2 regions of the Micromonospora sp. S4605 genome follow, and region 2 is predicted to be linked to the other one. Evidence: riboswitches for the same ligand, from Rfam matches in the RefSeq annotation. Region 2 holds a riboswitch; the other holds the start of a gene.
The links. Region 2 has a riboswitch for cyclic di-AMP ahead of DLJ47_RS12910 (C40 family peptidase). Riboswitches for the same ligand answer to the same signal wherever they lie in the genome.

Region 1 (6,919 bases), on a different contig from region 2:
TCCAGGCCGACGGGGGAGTTGGGCCGGTCCACGTCGACGAACTCGATGTCGTCGGCGGCCCGGTCGCGGCTGCCGGCCGCCCGCGCGGCGGTGCCGGCGGCCCAGCCGATCGCCGCGCCGGCCAGCGCGGCGGCGATCAGCAGCGTCCAGGGCAGCGCCGGTCGGCGGCCGGCGAGCGCGTCGAAGGCGAGGCTGGCCCGGCGCCGCGCCTCGTCCGCCGCGGAGCCGACCAGCTCGCCGGCGCCCTCGGTCAGCCCGGAGCCGCCGCGCCGGGCCGACCGGGCGGTGTCGCGGACGCTGTCCCCGGCGGAGCTGACCGCCGAGACGAGCTGCTGCCAGGCCTGGTCGGCGATCCGCTCGGGCTTGTTGCGGCGGTCCAACAGGTTGGTTCCGAACATCGTGGTTACCTCCTCGGGGTGCCGAAGTCGGCCGGCCACTTCGGACTCCGGCGTCTGTCCGGCGCGTTACGGTTCGCCTGCAACCGCCAGTGCCCCGACCGTGGCCGGCGCAAACCAGGCACCACCATCGCCGGACGCGGTGGTCAGCGCAGCACCATCACCGCCGCCGGGCCGCGGGCGAAGTCGTCGTCGTCATCGTCGTCATCATCGCCGCCGCCGCCACCGAACCCGCAGGCCAGTACGAGGGCGAGCAGCGCGCCGACCCCGGCCAGCGCGGCAAGTCTCCTGAGCATCGACAGTCTCCTCCGTCGCAGTCGGCAACCTCTTCGCCGATGCTAGGCGCGGCGGGCAACGGCGGGGCGTAAGCGCGGTGGGCGCGCCCGGGACGGTGGAGTTCGGCGGGGGTGGTGCCGGCCCGTTACCCTTGGACGGCGACGCGTGGGCGTCCGCTGATCGTTGGGGAAATAGAATACGAAAAGTCCGGATAAGGGCGATTTGGCATGCCCGGATCCGCGAATTGCTCATCCCGAGGGGTGGCGACCGAGGCCGTGAGAGGAATACTCTCGGTCGCGGCCCGCGTACTGATGAGGCGCCCGTCGGACGGGCGAGTGGAGGTGCTCGCGTGAGCCTGTCGATCGTGAAGTCGGTTCTGTCCGGTGGTGTCATCGAGATCGCCCCGCGGGGCGAGATCGACGTCGACACCGCGTACGAGGTGCGCGAGGCGATCGCCGAGGTGCTGGCCAAGGGCCGCCCGACCCGGATCGAGCTCAACATGCGCCTGGTCACCTTCATCGACTCGGTCGGCATCAGCGCCATGGTCGCCGGCTTCCAGACCGCCGAGGTCAGCGGCGTCAAGCTGGTCGTCACCGAGCCCAGCCGGTTCGTGCACCGCCAGCTCTGGGTCACCGGCCTGCTCGGTCTCTTCGGCGCCCCCGAGCCCTACTACGCCGGCGCGCCCGCTCCGGAGGTCCTCCCCGGCGCCTGACCACGAGGCGACCCGGCGTGCCGCGCCCGCGCATCCGGTAGGGCAGGCCGCTGCCGACTCAGCCCCCCGACCCGACCGGTGCGCCGAGCCCGGAGAGGTCGATGTCGGTCACCTCGGTGACCGCGCGGATCGCCGTCACCGACGCGTACCCCTCGGCGAGCAGCGCCAGGTCGGTGCCGGGCTGCACCGACTGTCCCGGCTCCTCCAGCGAGGTCCGCACGTACCCGTGGCCGGACTCGGCCACCGTCATCTGCACCTGGCCGAAGCTGGCCAGCGAGCCACGCCGCACCCCGCGCAGCCGGGCGGGCGGCAGGTCCGGCGCGTTCACGTTGAGCACGCTCTCCACCGGCCCGGCGGTCAGCCGGGGAAGCAGGTCGAGGGCGACCAGGGCGGCGGTCGCCCAGTGCCGCTCGGCGTCGCGTACCCGGGCGGCGGCGGCCACGGCCGCGCCGCCGCTGGCGGCGGTCGCCTCCCCGGCGGAGAGCACGTCCAGCGAGACGGCCATCGCCCGGCAACCGTTCGCCGCGGCGGTGAAGGCGGCGCCGACGGTGCCGGAGTGCAGCACCGCACGGCCGGCGTTGGCGCCCCGGTTGATGCCGGAGAGCACCACCGACGGCGGCGGGCCGAACGCGCCGTGCACGGCGATCAGCGCGATGAACCCGGGTGAGCCGCCGACCCCGAAGGCTGGCACCCCGGGCAGTTCCGGCAACGGATGGTCGTTGACCACCACGTGACCCTCGCTCTCCACCGCGCTCATCGAGGCGCTGGTGCCGCTCGCCTCCTCCAGCGGGGCGGCGACCACCACGTCCAGCCCCCGGTCCACCGCTGCCCGGGCCAGCGCCTGGATGCCGGGCGCGGCGATCCCGTCGTCGTTGGTCACCAGCACCCGCAGCGTCATCGTTCGGCCGCCCGTTCGGCCAGCTCGTCCGGGGTGGTCCGCTCCTGTGGGCGGCTGCCGGCCGGCACCAGCCGCACCCGGTCGACCAGGCCGGTGACCGAGTCCAGCCGGCCGGTGCCCAGGCCGTGCCGGGTGACGTTCAGCGCGCCGGCCGCCGCCCCGGTACGGATCGCGGTGCGCACGTCGCCGCCCCGGGCCACCACGGCGGCCACCCCGGCGGTCATCGAGTCGCCCGCGCCACGCGGGTCGGCGGCCTGCAGCCGGGGCATCTCCACCTCGAACACCTCGCCGTCGACCAGGGCGAGCGCGGGCTGGTCGGCCCGGCTCACCACCACGTTCTCGGCGCCGCCGGCGTGCAGGTCGTACATCGCCCGGGTGAGCTGCTCCTCGTCCTCGCCGGCGGCCCGCCCGTCGGCGATCAGCTCCTCGTGGCTGACCTTGAGGAAGAACACGCCGCTGTCCAGCACCGCGGCGAGGTGCTCCCCGGACAGGTCGACCACCACCCGGGTGCCGTTGGCGCCGAGGTCGGCCGCGAAGCGCCGGTAGAGCTCGGCCGGCACCAGCGACGGCTGGTTCGGCCCGCTCAGCACGCTCACCGGCGCGCGCAGCCCTTCGCCGAGCGCCAGGTTGTAGAGCTCGTCCAACTCGTGGCGGCTCAACGGCTGCCCGGGCACGTCCACGATCTCCCGGCGGGCACCCTCCCGGCGGTCGTGCACGTAGCCGCCGCTGCCCGACTCGCGGATCACCACCTTGAGGTCCACTCCCTCGCTGACCAGGAGCGGCTCCAGCACCTGGCCGATCTCGCCGCCCAGCGCGGTGCAGAGCACCACGTCAACGCCGAGCGACATGACCATGCGGGCCTGCCAGACGCCCTGCCCGCCCGGGTGCAGGTGCAGCTCCGGCTGGTCGCTCGGCTGGTCCACGGTCACCGTCAGTCGCGGTGTGGGCGCGAAGACCATCACGTGTTCGTTCATCCCCGCTCCGCGCTCCGTCGTCGACACGCCCGGTGATCCCTCATCAGCTGACCGTATCCGGGCGGTGGGCCGCCGTCCGCCGGTCCGGTCCGCGAGCCGCCGGGGCGTTGCCAGGCGTGCCCACGGTGGGCGACGATCGTCCGACCAGTGACGGTGGGGAGACGGTGTGCTCAAGCGGGATTCCTTCAGTTACACCGTCCAGGCCCGCTGCCCGGTGGCGGAGGCGGCGGCGCTGCTCGCGGACCCGACCCGGCAGGCGGAGTTGCACCCGTTGATCGTCCGGGTCCGGCGGGTGCGGACCCGCCCCGGCGCCCGGGCCAGCTACGCGATCACCGACCGGCTGGCCGCCGGGCCGCTGCGCTTTCCGGTCACCTACCGGGCGGACGTGCTGGTCGCCGACGCCGACGAGATCGTCACGGTCGCGCGGCAGTGGCCCGCCACCACGGTGCGCAACCACACCCGGCTGGGGGTCGAACCGGACGGGGTCCGGATCGACGTGGAGATCACGCTGACCGCGCCGGCGCCGCTGTTCGGCTACGCCTTCCGGCAGGCCCGCTCGGCCCACCTGGGGCTGGCCGCCCGGCTCGGCGCGATGCTCGACCGCGGCCCGGCCGACCCGCCGGCCCCCGGCTGAGCCTCCTCGGCCGCGGCCGGGCCCGGTGCCGCACGCTCAGCGGGCCGCCGCCGTGGGCGCGTGCCGCGCGGGCGTGCCGGTGGCCCGCCGCAGCCGGCCCCACGGTTTGTACGTGGAGAGCACGGTCGCCACGATCAGCAGGGTGGTGGAGACCGAGGGGGCGACCACCAGGTCGATCCGGTCCCGCACCGGGAACGCCGCCCCGACCTCCCCGGCGTGCCGCAGCGTTGGGGTGAGCTGGAACAGCACCAGCCCGGTCATCACGGTGGTGAGCAGGAACTTCACCAGCACCCAGCGGTGCCGCAGCAGGCCCCACCTGGTGAGCAGGGCGCTGGCCACGCCGACCAGCCAGACGGTCACGCTCAACGGGGCGAAGAGCACGGTGCCGACCAGCGCGGAGATCGGGTAGACCGCGGCCGGGTCCGCGCCACGCAGTACGGCGACGCCGAGCGCGAGCAGGACGAGGTCGACGCCGAGCCAGCCGAGCGAGGTGACCAGGTGCAGGGTGAGCAGGGCCTTGCGGGCGGGAGGCGAGAGTCGGCTCATACCGGACGATGCTGCCGCCATGGCGGGCGTCGGTCGTCGGGCCGCTGACGACACCCGGCCTACGTCCGGCGGCGTAGCGCCGGGCGTGGCGCCCGCCGCGTCCGGCGTACCCGGTGACCCGCCGCCGGGGACGGGTCACCGGGGCCGGGGTCAGTACACCGACAGGTGCACGTGGTTGGTGTGGTCGCTGGACGGGTCGCCGCCCGCCCCGCTGTACGACTTCCACCCGCTGCTGGGTAGCCAGATCTGCCGGTACCAGATCACGTAGAGCACGGCGAGCCGGTCGGCGTTCCTGATGAAGAAAGCGGCCAGGTTGTTGCCGTACGTCTTGTCCCCGCCGGTGGCGTCCCCGCCGAAGCCGTCCTTCTGTGCCGCGAAGTCGCAGGCCCGGCCCTTCGGGTGCTCACCGGAGCCACCTGAGCGGTAGCAGGAGACGTACCGGGTGAAGCCGGCCGCCTTGGCTTGGTTCAGCGCGTGCAGGGTGCGCGGGGTGATGCAGCCGTTGGCCGGCGTCGGGTCGTTGACGCTGCACGACTCGGACGGCCAGGAGCCGTCGGCGTTGCGTGGGGCCGGCTTGGCCGTCGCGCTGGAGGTGCCCCGGTTGGAGGTGTCGCCGGAGGCCTTCGCGTTGGCCACGGTCAGCGCCCGCTCGGCCTGCTCCTTGCGCTTGGCCATCAGGGTGACCTGCTTGCGCTGCTCGCGGATCTCGCCGTCCAGGGCGAGCTTGGTCCGGTTGGCCTCGTCGCGGGTCTCCTGGAGGTTGCGCAGTGCCCGGTCCTCGTTGGCGGCGACCGCGTCGAGCGCGGCGGCGCGGTCCATGAAGCCCTCCGGGGAACTGCTGTTGAGCAGCGCGGACGCCGTCCCGAGCCGGCCGGCGCGGTACGCCACGCCGGCGATCTCGCCGACCTTGCTGGTGCGCTCGGCCAGCTCGCGCTCGGTGGCCTGGAGCTGGACGCCCAGTTCCTTCTGCCGCTTGACCGACGTGTCCAGCGCCGCCTTCGCGTCCAGGTAGCCCTTGCTGGCCGCCTCGAGCTGGGCGCGCAGGGCGGGGGTGCCGCCCTCGGAGTCCTGGCCGGGTGCGGCGGCCAGCAGGCCGGCGGTGGGCGCGGCGGCGCCGGCCGGTGCGGTGCTGACCGGCGCGATGGCGACGCCGACGGCGAGAGTGGTCACGATCAGTGCCGCCATCCGGGCGGCGGTACGTCGTACAGGTGCCACTACTGGCATGCAGGTGTCCTTCCGTCAGCCGCCGACCGGGTTAGCTGACGGGTTCGGGACGGAAGATCCCTACCGCTGACGCGGATGCACCCCAGGAACATGGTTCCCCGGCTCGCCTTGTCGGGCGATTAGGCGGCGGCCACCGCCGGCACCGGTGCGTGCCGCCTGGCGGAGGCCGGAACAGAGCCTACCGGTGCCACTGTGACCCGTGCAGCGGATGTGACTGAGGGTGTCCGCGTGGTCACTGGAAAATCCGGCATAAGCGCACGATACACACCCAGATTTAAGGTTGTGCTCATTACCACTCAACCGACCCGCAGGCCCCAGGCGCCGCTCCGGGCTCGATCTGCAACGTCGCGTGCTCGATCCGGAAGTCCTCGTGCAGGGCGGTGCGCGCCGCCGCGAGCACCCGGCCGACGTCCGCGCCGGGTGCCATGGTCAGGTGCGCCGAGGCCACCTCCATGCCCGAGGTGAGCGTCCAGACGTGCAGGTCGTGTACGCCGGCCACGCCGGGCACCGCGGCCAGCCGGTCGTGCACGGCGGTGACCTGGAGGTGCTCCGGGGCGGCCTGCACCAGGATGCGCAGCGCGGCCCGCCCGAGCCGCCAGGTGCGGGGCAGGATGAACAGGCCGATGCCGACCGCCACCAGCGGGTCCGCCCACCACCAGTCGGTGACCGCGATCAGCAGCGCCGCCCCGATCACGCCGAGCGAGCCGAGCAGGTCGCCGAGCACCTCCAGGTACGCCCCGCGCACGTTGATGCTCTCCCGGGCGCCGGAGCGCAGCAGCGCGAAGGCGGCCACGTTGGCGAGCAGGCCGAGTACGGCCACCACCAGCATCGGGCCGGCCAGCACCTCAGGCGGGTCGCCGAACCGGCGTACCGCCTCGATCACCACGTAGACGGCGACGCCGGAGAGCAGCACGGCGTTGGCCAGCGCGGCCAGCACCTCCAGCCGGTAGAGCCCGAAGGTGCGCTGCGGGTCGCCGGTCGTCCGCCGGGTGGCGGTGATCGCGGCGAGGGCCATCCCGATGCCGAGCACGTCGGTGAACATGTGCCCGGCGTCGGAGAGCAGGGCCAGCGAGCCGGTGCGGAAGGCGGCCACCGCCTCCACCACCATCAGCGCGGTGAGCAGGCCGAAAGCGGCCCAGAGCCGGCCCCGGTGGTGGTGGGCCGCGTTCACCGCCGACCCGTGGTGGTGGTCATGACCTGCGCCCACGCGAACACCCTCCGCCGCCCGTCCGGACCCGGTCAAATATATGTTCACATCGC
Region 2 (6,919 bases):
CAGGTGCCGTGGCCGGCGAAGCCCTCGTGCTCCAGGCCGATGGACTTGGCGTTGACGTACCAGTTGCCGGCGTGCCAGCCGACGTCCTTGGCCTTGATGTGCTGGGCGATGTGGCCGTCCACCGAGCGCAGCGTGTAGTGCCAGCCGACGTAGTCGGCCCGCTTCACCAGGCCGACGCTCGGCCAGAAGTAGCCCTCGGTGTCGTGGATGACGATGTACTCGATCTTCTGCTGGGCCGGCCGGTTGCCCAGGTCGTGGTTGCCGTAGTCGCCGGCGCCCGGGCCGTACTTCTCGTACGGTGCCGGGATCCACTCGCAGCCCAGGCCGACCGGGCACTCCAGCCCGTCGGGCCGCTCACCGCGCCGCAGCCCGAGCTGGTGCAGCGTCGAGGTGTCCGGGTTGACCTCCCGCGCGGCCAGGGTCACCAGGTGCCCGTCGTCGGTCGTCCGGCTCGCGCCCTCCCGGAGCTGCCCGTACACCTCGTCGGCGAAGGCGGCCGCGGTGTCCTCGGCGCCGGCGCCGGAGTAGCGGGCCACTGCGCCGTACCAGGCCGCCGGGTCGCTGGCCGCGCCGACCGGGCCACCCAGCTCCCGCTGGTACGCGGCGAGCAGCGCCGCTCCGCCGCGGATGTTGGTGGTCGGGTCGGCGCGCAGCGCCTCCTCGCTGGCGCCGGTGAGCGCGGCAGCGGCCTGGAGGGTCTGCAGCGCGGCGTCGCCGAGAGCGGCCGGCGCCAACTCGGTGGCGGCGGGCGCGGCGACGGTCAGCGGCCGCGCCTCGTCACCGCGCGGGTCCTCGCCCTCGTCGATGTGACCACCGGCGGGTTGGGCGGTGACGTGGGCGGCGTCGGTGAGGTGCATCGGACCGTAGCCGCCACTGGTGCTCGGGTTGCCGGGATGGGTGTCCCAGCGCGATTCGAGGTACGACACGGCGAGCAGGACGCTCTCCGGCACGCCGAACTCCGCGGCCGCGGCGGCGTACTGCTGCTGCCGGTCGAGGGGCTCGGCGGCGGCCGGACCGGCGGTGAACGGGGTGACCGCCAGGGCGAGCGCCGCGGCGGCGGCGAGCAGGGTGCGCCTGCTCCTCGATCTCGTGGATCTCGTGGATTCTGTGGACCTTGTGGACCTTGCGGACAACTGCATCGGACCCCCTGGTCAGACGGGTGGACGATGCGGCCACCTTCACCCCGGGCCCGGCCTGTCGTCAATACCTTTCCATGCATCAACTCCTGAGGAAGAAAACCTTCGACACGTCCCGTCGAGAGCCGTGGATCGCCGGGGCGTACGGAGTGTCACGGCGACACGGGTTGCGGATTGATAACGACCATCTCTACTCTGGTCATTCGTCGGCCCGGCAACAGGTCCGTCCAACCCGGGCGGTAACGGTCCGACACCGCCGAATCGCTCGACGAGCGAACCGGGGAACCAGGTAACCCGGGGTGAATCCGCAGCCACTGCGGTAGGGCGTCCCCTTCCCGCCCGAACCCGTCAGCTAACCCGGTAGGCGGTCTGGGAAGAAGGAGTACGGAGCCCGGTGGCACACCATGCCCCGCGGCCACCGTCGGCACGGTCGGCGTACGCCGGCCCGGCGACGGCTGCGCCGCGTTCACGCTGGTCCCGCTTCACCACCGCACTCGCCGCCCTGGCCGGCTTCGCCGTCGTCCTGACCGGCGGCGCCACGGCGGCCCACGCCGAACCCACCGTCGCCGAGATCGAGCGCCAGATCGACGAGGACTGGAACAAGCTCGAACCGATCATCGAACGGCACAACGCGACCCGCCAGGACCTGGCCGCCAAGCGGAAGCAGGCCGACGCCCTGGCCGCTCAGATCAAACCCCTTCAGGCCCAGGTCGACGAGGCGATGGAGAAGGTCAGCGCGCTGGCCGTCCGCGCCTACAAGGGCGAGAACGTGCTCACCATCAACGCCCTGCTGGGCAGTCGCTCGCCGGGCGAGGTGGTCGGGCAGCTCGAAATGCTCGACCGGTTCGCCGACCGCCAGCAGCAGGACGTTCGGCAGGTCGCCGACCTGCGCGACCAACTGGCCGCCAAGAAGGCGCCGCTGGACGAGATGGTCGCCCAGCTCGCTCAGGCCGAGGCGCAGCTGGCGGCGAAGAAGAAGCAGATCAACGCCGAGATCGACCGGCTGCAGAAGCTGCGGATCAAGGTGTACGGCAACGGCGGCGGCGGGCCGCTGCGTCCCGCCCCCTGCCCGGCCAGCTATCCGGGCGGCGCGGCCGGGGTGGCTGTCAAGTTCGCCTGCGCCCAGATCGGCAAGCCGTACGTCTGGGGCGCCGAGGGCCCGAACTCGTACGACTGCTCCGGGCTGATGCTGGCCGCCTGGGCCAAGGCCGGGGTCTCGCTGCCGCACAACGCGGCGCAGCAGCGCGGGGTCACCAAGACGGTCAGCCGGGGCGAGCTGCGCCCGGGTGACCTGGTCTTCTACTACTCCGACCTGCACCACGTCGGCATGTACGTCGGCGGCGGCTGGGTGGTGCACGCCTCCCGGGCCGGGGTGCCGATCAAGATGAAGAAGGTCGACGACGGCCCGATCCACAGCTACGGCCGGCCGGGCTGACCGCGTACCGCCGAAAGGGCCCGCTCCGGCGTCGGAGCGGGCCCTTTTCCTGCCTGCGTCAGCGGGTCGGCCAGGTGCGCCACTGCTGCCAGGAGCGGCTCGGTGTCGGGCCGCGCTGCCCCTGGTAGCGGGAGCCGTAGACGGCCGAGCCGTACGGGTGCTCGGCAGGGGAGGAGAGCCGGAAGATGCAGAGCTGACCGATCTTCATGCCCGGCCAGAGGGTGATCGGCAGGTTCGCCACGTTGGAGAGCTCCAGCGTCACGTGGCCGGAGAAGCCCGGGTCGATGAAGCCGGCGGTGGAGTGGGTGAGCAGGCCCAGCCGGCCCAGGCTCGACTTGCCCTCCAGCCGGCCGGCGAGTTGGTCGCCGAGCGAGATCACCTCGAGCGTGGAGGCGAGCACGAACTCGCCCGGGTGCAGCACGAACGGCTCGCCGTCGGGCACCTCGACCACCGAGGTCAGCTCGTCCTGCTGCTGCGCCGGGTCGATGTGCGTGTAGAGGTGGTTGTTGAAGACCCGGAACAGCTTGTCCAGGCGTACGTCGATGCTGGACGGCTGCACCAGCGTGGGCTCGAACGGCTCCAGCGCCAGGGTGCCCGCCTTGATCTCGGAGACCAGGTCGCGGTCGGAGAGCAGCATCGGAACACCATAGCGAAGCCGCCCGGGTGACCTGCGTGTCGGACTAGGTGTTCGTACACCTGTTCGATAGACTGTCCACATGGCTTCCTGGTCCGAATTCGCCGCTGACGAGCCCCGACTCGCCGACGGGATCCGCCTTCTCATGCAGCAGTACGGGCCGGGCTTCGGCTACCTGGCCACGGTCCGCGCCGACGGCGGGCCCCGGGTGCACCCGGTCTCCCCGGTGATCACCGACGAGGGGCTGTTCTGCTTCGTGGTCGACTTGCCGAAACGGCGTGACCTGGAACGCGACGGGCGCTACGCGCTGCACTCCTTCCCGCCGGAGGAGAGCGACGACGAGGCCTACGTCGCCGGGCGCGCCCGCCCGGTCACCGACCCGGCCCGGGTCGCCCGGCTGGCCCGCAGCCACCGGGCCGCTCCGCACGTCGACTGGCGGCTGTTCGAGTTCACCGTCGACGTGGCGATGCTGACCCGCCGTGACGCGGGCGCTGCGGGTGGCCCCGGCAACGGTCACGGCCGCCCCGCCGTCCAGGTCTGGCTCGATCCGGGTGCTCCCGCCGACGCCCAGGCCGCCGACCCCGCCCCCCGGTTGCGCCGCCGCGAGGCCGCCTGAGCCGCGACGACAGCGGTGCCGGCTCCGTGGACCGGAGCCGGCACCGATGGCCGTACGTCAGATCAGGCCGCGCGGTACGCGTTCCACGCGGTCAGCATCCGGCTCGCCTGGCCGGCGGTGAACTGGTACATGCACGAGTCGTAGGTGTAGTCCATGAAGTTGGTGATCGGGTCGGCGCCCGGGGCGGTGCAGGTGTCCCGCCCGGTCGGGCACTGGAAGGCCGGCGAGGCCTCGGCCGGGGTGTCGCTGACGCCGTCACCCTGGCCCGAGCAGCCGCCCTGGAAGGTGTGGTAGAGGTTCAGCCAGTGGCCGACCTCGTGGGTGCCGGTGTCGCCCTGGTTGTAGTTGGCGGCGGTGCCGCCCGGCAGCGACTCGCTCAGCACGACCACGCCGTCCATGCTGCTCAGCTTGCGCTGCGGGAAGGTCGCCCAGCCGAGCAGGTCGTTGCTCAGCTCGCCCAGGTACACGTTGAGGGTGTTCTTGCCGCCCTCCCGCAGCGAGGACTTCATCGACCGCTCCGCCGACGAGCCCTGCACGATCGGGTACCACGCCGGGTTGGTCACCCGGTTGATCTTCTGCAGCTGGAAGCTGAACGCGGTGGCCGCGCCGCCGGTCGCGCCGCTGTAGGACTGGTTCAGCACGTTGATCTGCGACGTGATCATCGAATCCGGGATGTTGCCGCCGGCCCGGGTGCTGTTCTCCTGGATCACGTGCACCACGACCGGGATCGTCACGGTGGCGGCGAGGGTGCTCGCCCCGGCGCCGGCGCGGAAGCGCGCCCGCTCGCGCAGCGCGGCGGCCAGGTCGGCCTCCCGCTCGCGGGTCTCCGCGAGGGTCAGCTCGTTCGGTTCGTGCCTGGCCGCGCCGCCCGCCTTGATCCGGGCGTCGGCGTGGACGTCGGCCGGCTCGACGCATGCCTCACCGGGTGCGGCGGAGAAGGCCGAAGCGGCCGGTACGACGCCCACCGCGGCGGTGCTGAGCAGCAGCGCGAGGGTCGTCGACGCGACACCGGCGGCGCGCCGGGTCAGCAGGTCGGGACGAAGTCCCATGGGCCCACCTCTTTCTGGCGGCGCGACAGGGGGTATGTCACGCCGTGGCTGAGAACGTGGGCCAGACGTTACAATCGATCGACAGATTTGAGAATGACCATATGTTGCCGGACTGAAACTTTTTCCTGGCAGCGGCTGGTCCCTCGGCCGGCGGCCTGGCTGGGTCGGCGCAACATGCCGGAAGTTGTTGCCTCGCGGGGTCTGGGAGGCCGCAACGTCCCGGATGTTGTGTCGATCTTGCGCCGCGCCGCCCCGGGGCTGACGGCGCGGTACGGCGGAGGGGGTACCTGGATGCACCGGCGTGGTGACTCAGGTACAGTGGTGCCGCTTGCGGGTGTAGTTCAATGGCAGAACATCAGCTTCCCAAGCTGACAGTGCGGGTTCGATTCCCGTCACCCGCTCCACCGTGAGGCCCCAGCTCAGGGCAGGTTTCCTGGCTGGGGCCTTGATCGTTCCTGCCGGTTCCGGCGCTGGCCGTGCCCGCAACGTGCCCGATCCCTGCTCCCGGAACGCCACGGCGCTGTGAGGTCCAGGGCTGCTGCGCTCGCTGTCGGATGGCAAGCTCGTGCCTCGTGATCGATGATTTCGCCAAGGACCATCTGTACGGCCAGCTCAGGTCGATACGTCAGGCGCTGACGTGGAGGCTTGGTGGGGACGCCGCGAGAAATCCGGATCTCGTGGAGGTTCGCCCGTGAGGGCGGTCATCGTCGCGGCCGCGGTCGCGTTCATCATCTCCCTGTTCGGCACGCCGGTGGCGATTCGCGTCTTCACCGCACTCAAGGCCGGCCAGCCGATCCGATCCATCGGGCTCGCCAGCAACCAGGGCAAGAAGGGCACGCCCACGATGGGCGGCGTCGTCTTCATCGTGGCGACCGTCCTCGCCTACGTCGCCGGGCACATCGCCCTGACCACCCTGCCCGAGCGGCAGATCGCGCAGGAGGGGCCGACCATGACGGCCCTGGTGCTGCTCGGGCTGTTCGTCTTCTGCGGCGCGGTCGGCTTCTTCGACGACTTCCTCAAGGTGCGCTGGCGCAACTCCGATGGCCTGTCCGCCAAGGGCAAGCTCCTCGGCCAGGCGATCGTCGGCGGCGGGTTCGGCATCGCCGCGCTCTACGTGCCGAGCACTGCCGGCCAGACCGTGGCCAGCGAGCACATCTCGCTCATCCGCGACATCAGCTGGCTGGACGTGGGCAAGGTCGGCGCGGTCATGGTCATCGTCTTCGTGATCATGGCGATGTCGAACGGCGTGAACCTCACCGACGGCCTCGACGGCCTGGCCACCGGCGCGTCGATCCTGGTGCTCAGCGCGTACGCGCTGATCGGGTTCTGGCAGTACCGGCACTGGTGCGCCGACGACGCGTACGCCCGCGTGAACGACTACTGCTACCAGGTCCGGGATCCCCTGGAGATCGCCATGATCGCTGCGGCGGCGGCCGGCGCCTGCGTGGGCTTCCTGTGGTGGAACACGTCCCCGGCGCGGATCTTCATGGGTGACGTGGGCTCGCTCGGGCTCGGCGCCCTGATCGGCGGGCTCGCGGTGGCAACCCGTACGACGCTGCTTTCGATCATGATCGGCGGGCTCTTCGTCATCATCACGACGACCTGGGTGATCCAGATCGTCTCGTTCCGGACCACCGGTAGACGTGTCTTCCGGATGGTGCCGTTGCACCACCATTTCGAGTTGGCCGGATGGAGCGAGGTCAACATCGTGGTCCGGTTCTGGATCGTGGCTGGCGTCTGCGTGGCGGTCGGTCTGGGCCTGTTCTACTCGGATTACTTGGCGGCTGTTGGATAAGAGCCAGGCGAAAGTGCAGCCCCGGCATTGGTGGTTGCCGGTAATCATCGGGCCGGAGATGACACAAGCCACGGTGAGAGTTCGTCAACGAGGCGGGAGTCTTGGATGGGTCCACCGGGGAAACGCGATGAGGATTGGTTCACCAGCGTCTACGCGGCCTATTACCCACACGTGGTGAAGTACGGCCAGCGTCGGCTCACCAATCCGGACGCGGCGGCTGAACTCGCCCAGGAGGTGTTCGTCGTCGCCTGGCG

Region 1: it holds a riboswitch for cyclic di-AMP, as region 2 does, so the genes downstream of both, DLJ47_RS02255 (coiled-coil domain-containing protein) here and DLJ47_RS12910 (C40 family peptidase) in region 2, are expected to answer to the same signal.

Annotation. Positions count from the first base shown of each region.
Region 1 covers NZ_QGSW01000048.1:1,358-8,276, forward strand. Annotated here, with positions in the region: gene DLJ47_RS02225 (hypothetical protein) at 1-398, opposite strand, end outside; gene DLJ47_RS35595 (hypothetical protein) at 542-691, opposite strand; gene DLJ47_RS02230 (STAS domain-containing protein) at 1,021-1,383, shown strand; gene surE (5'/3'-nucleotidase SurE) at 1,442-2,281, opposite strand; gene DLJ47_RS02240 (1-phosphofructokinase family hexose kinase) at 2,278-3,255, opposite strand; gene DLJ47_RS02245 (hypothetical protein) at 3,422-3,889, shown strand; gene DLJ47_RS02250 (hypothetical protein) at 3,926-4,435, opposite strand; gene DLJ47_RS02255 (coiled-coil domain-containing protein) at 4,586-5,659, opposite strand; cyclic di-AMP (ydaO/yuaA leader) riboswitch at 5,664-5,795, opposite strand; gene DLJ47_RS02260 (cation diffusion facilitator family transporter) at 5,949-6,866, opposite strand.
Region 2 covers NZ_QGSW01000172.1:9,663-16,581, forward strand. Annotated here, with positions in the region: gene DLJ47_RS12905 (N-acetylmuramoyl-L-alanine amidase) at 1-1,139, opposite strand, end outside; cyclic di-AMP (ydaO/yuaA leader) riboswitch at 1,381-1,518, shown strand; gene DLJ47_RS12910 (C40 family peptidase) at 1,531-2,571, shown strand; gene dcd (dCTP deaminase) at 2,630-3,208, opposite strand; gene DLJ47_RS12920 (pyridoxamine 5'-phosphate oxidase family protein) at 3,288-3,821, shown strand; gene DLJ47_RS12925 (zinc metalloprotease) at 3,884-4,870, opposite strand; tRNA gene DLJ47_RS12930 (tRNA-Gly) at 5,201-5,274, shown strand; gene mraY (phospho-N-acetylmuramoyl-pentapeptide-transferase) at 5,562-6,665, shown strand; gene DLJ47_RS12940 (RNA polymerase sigma factor) at 6,771-6,919, shown strand, end outside.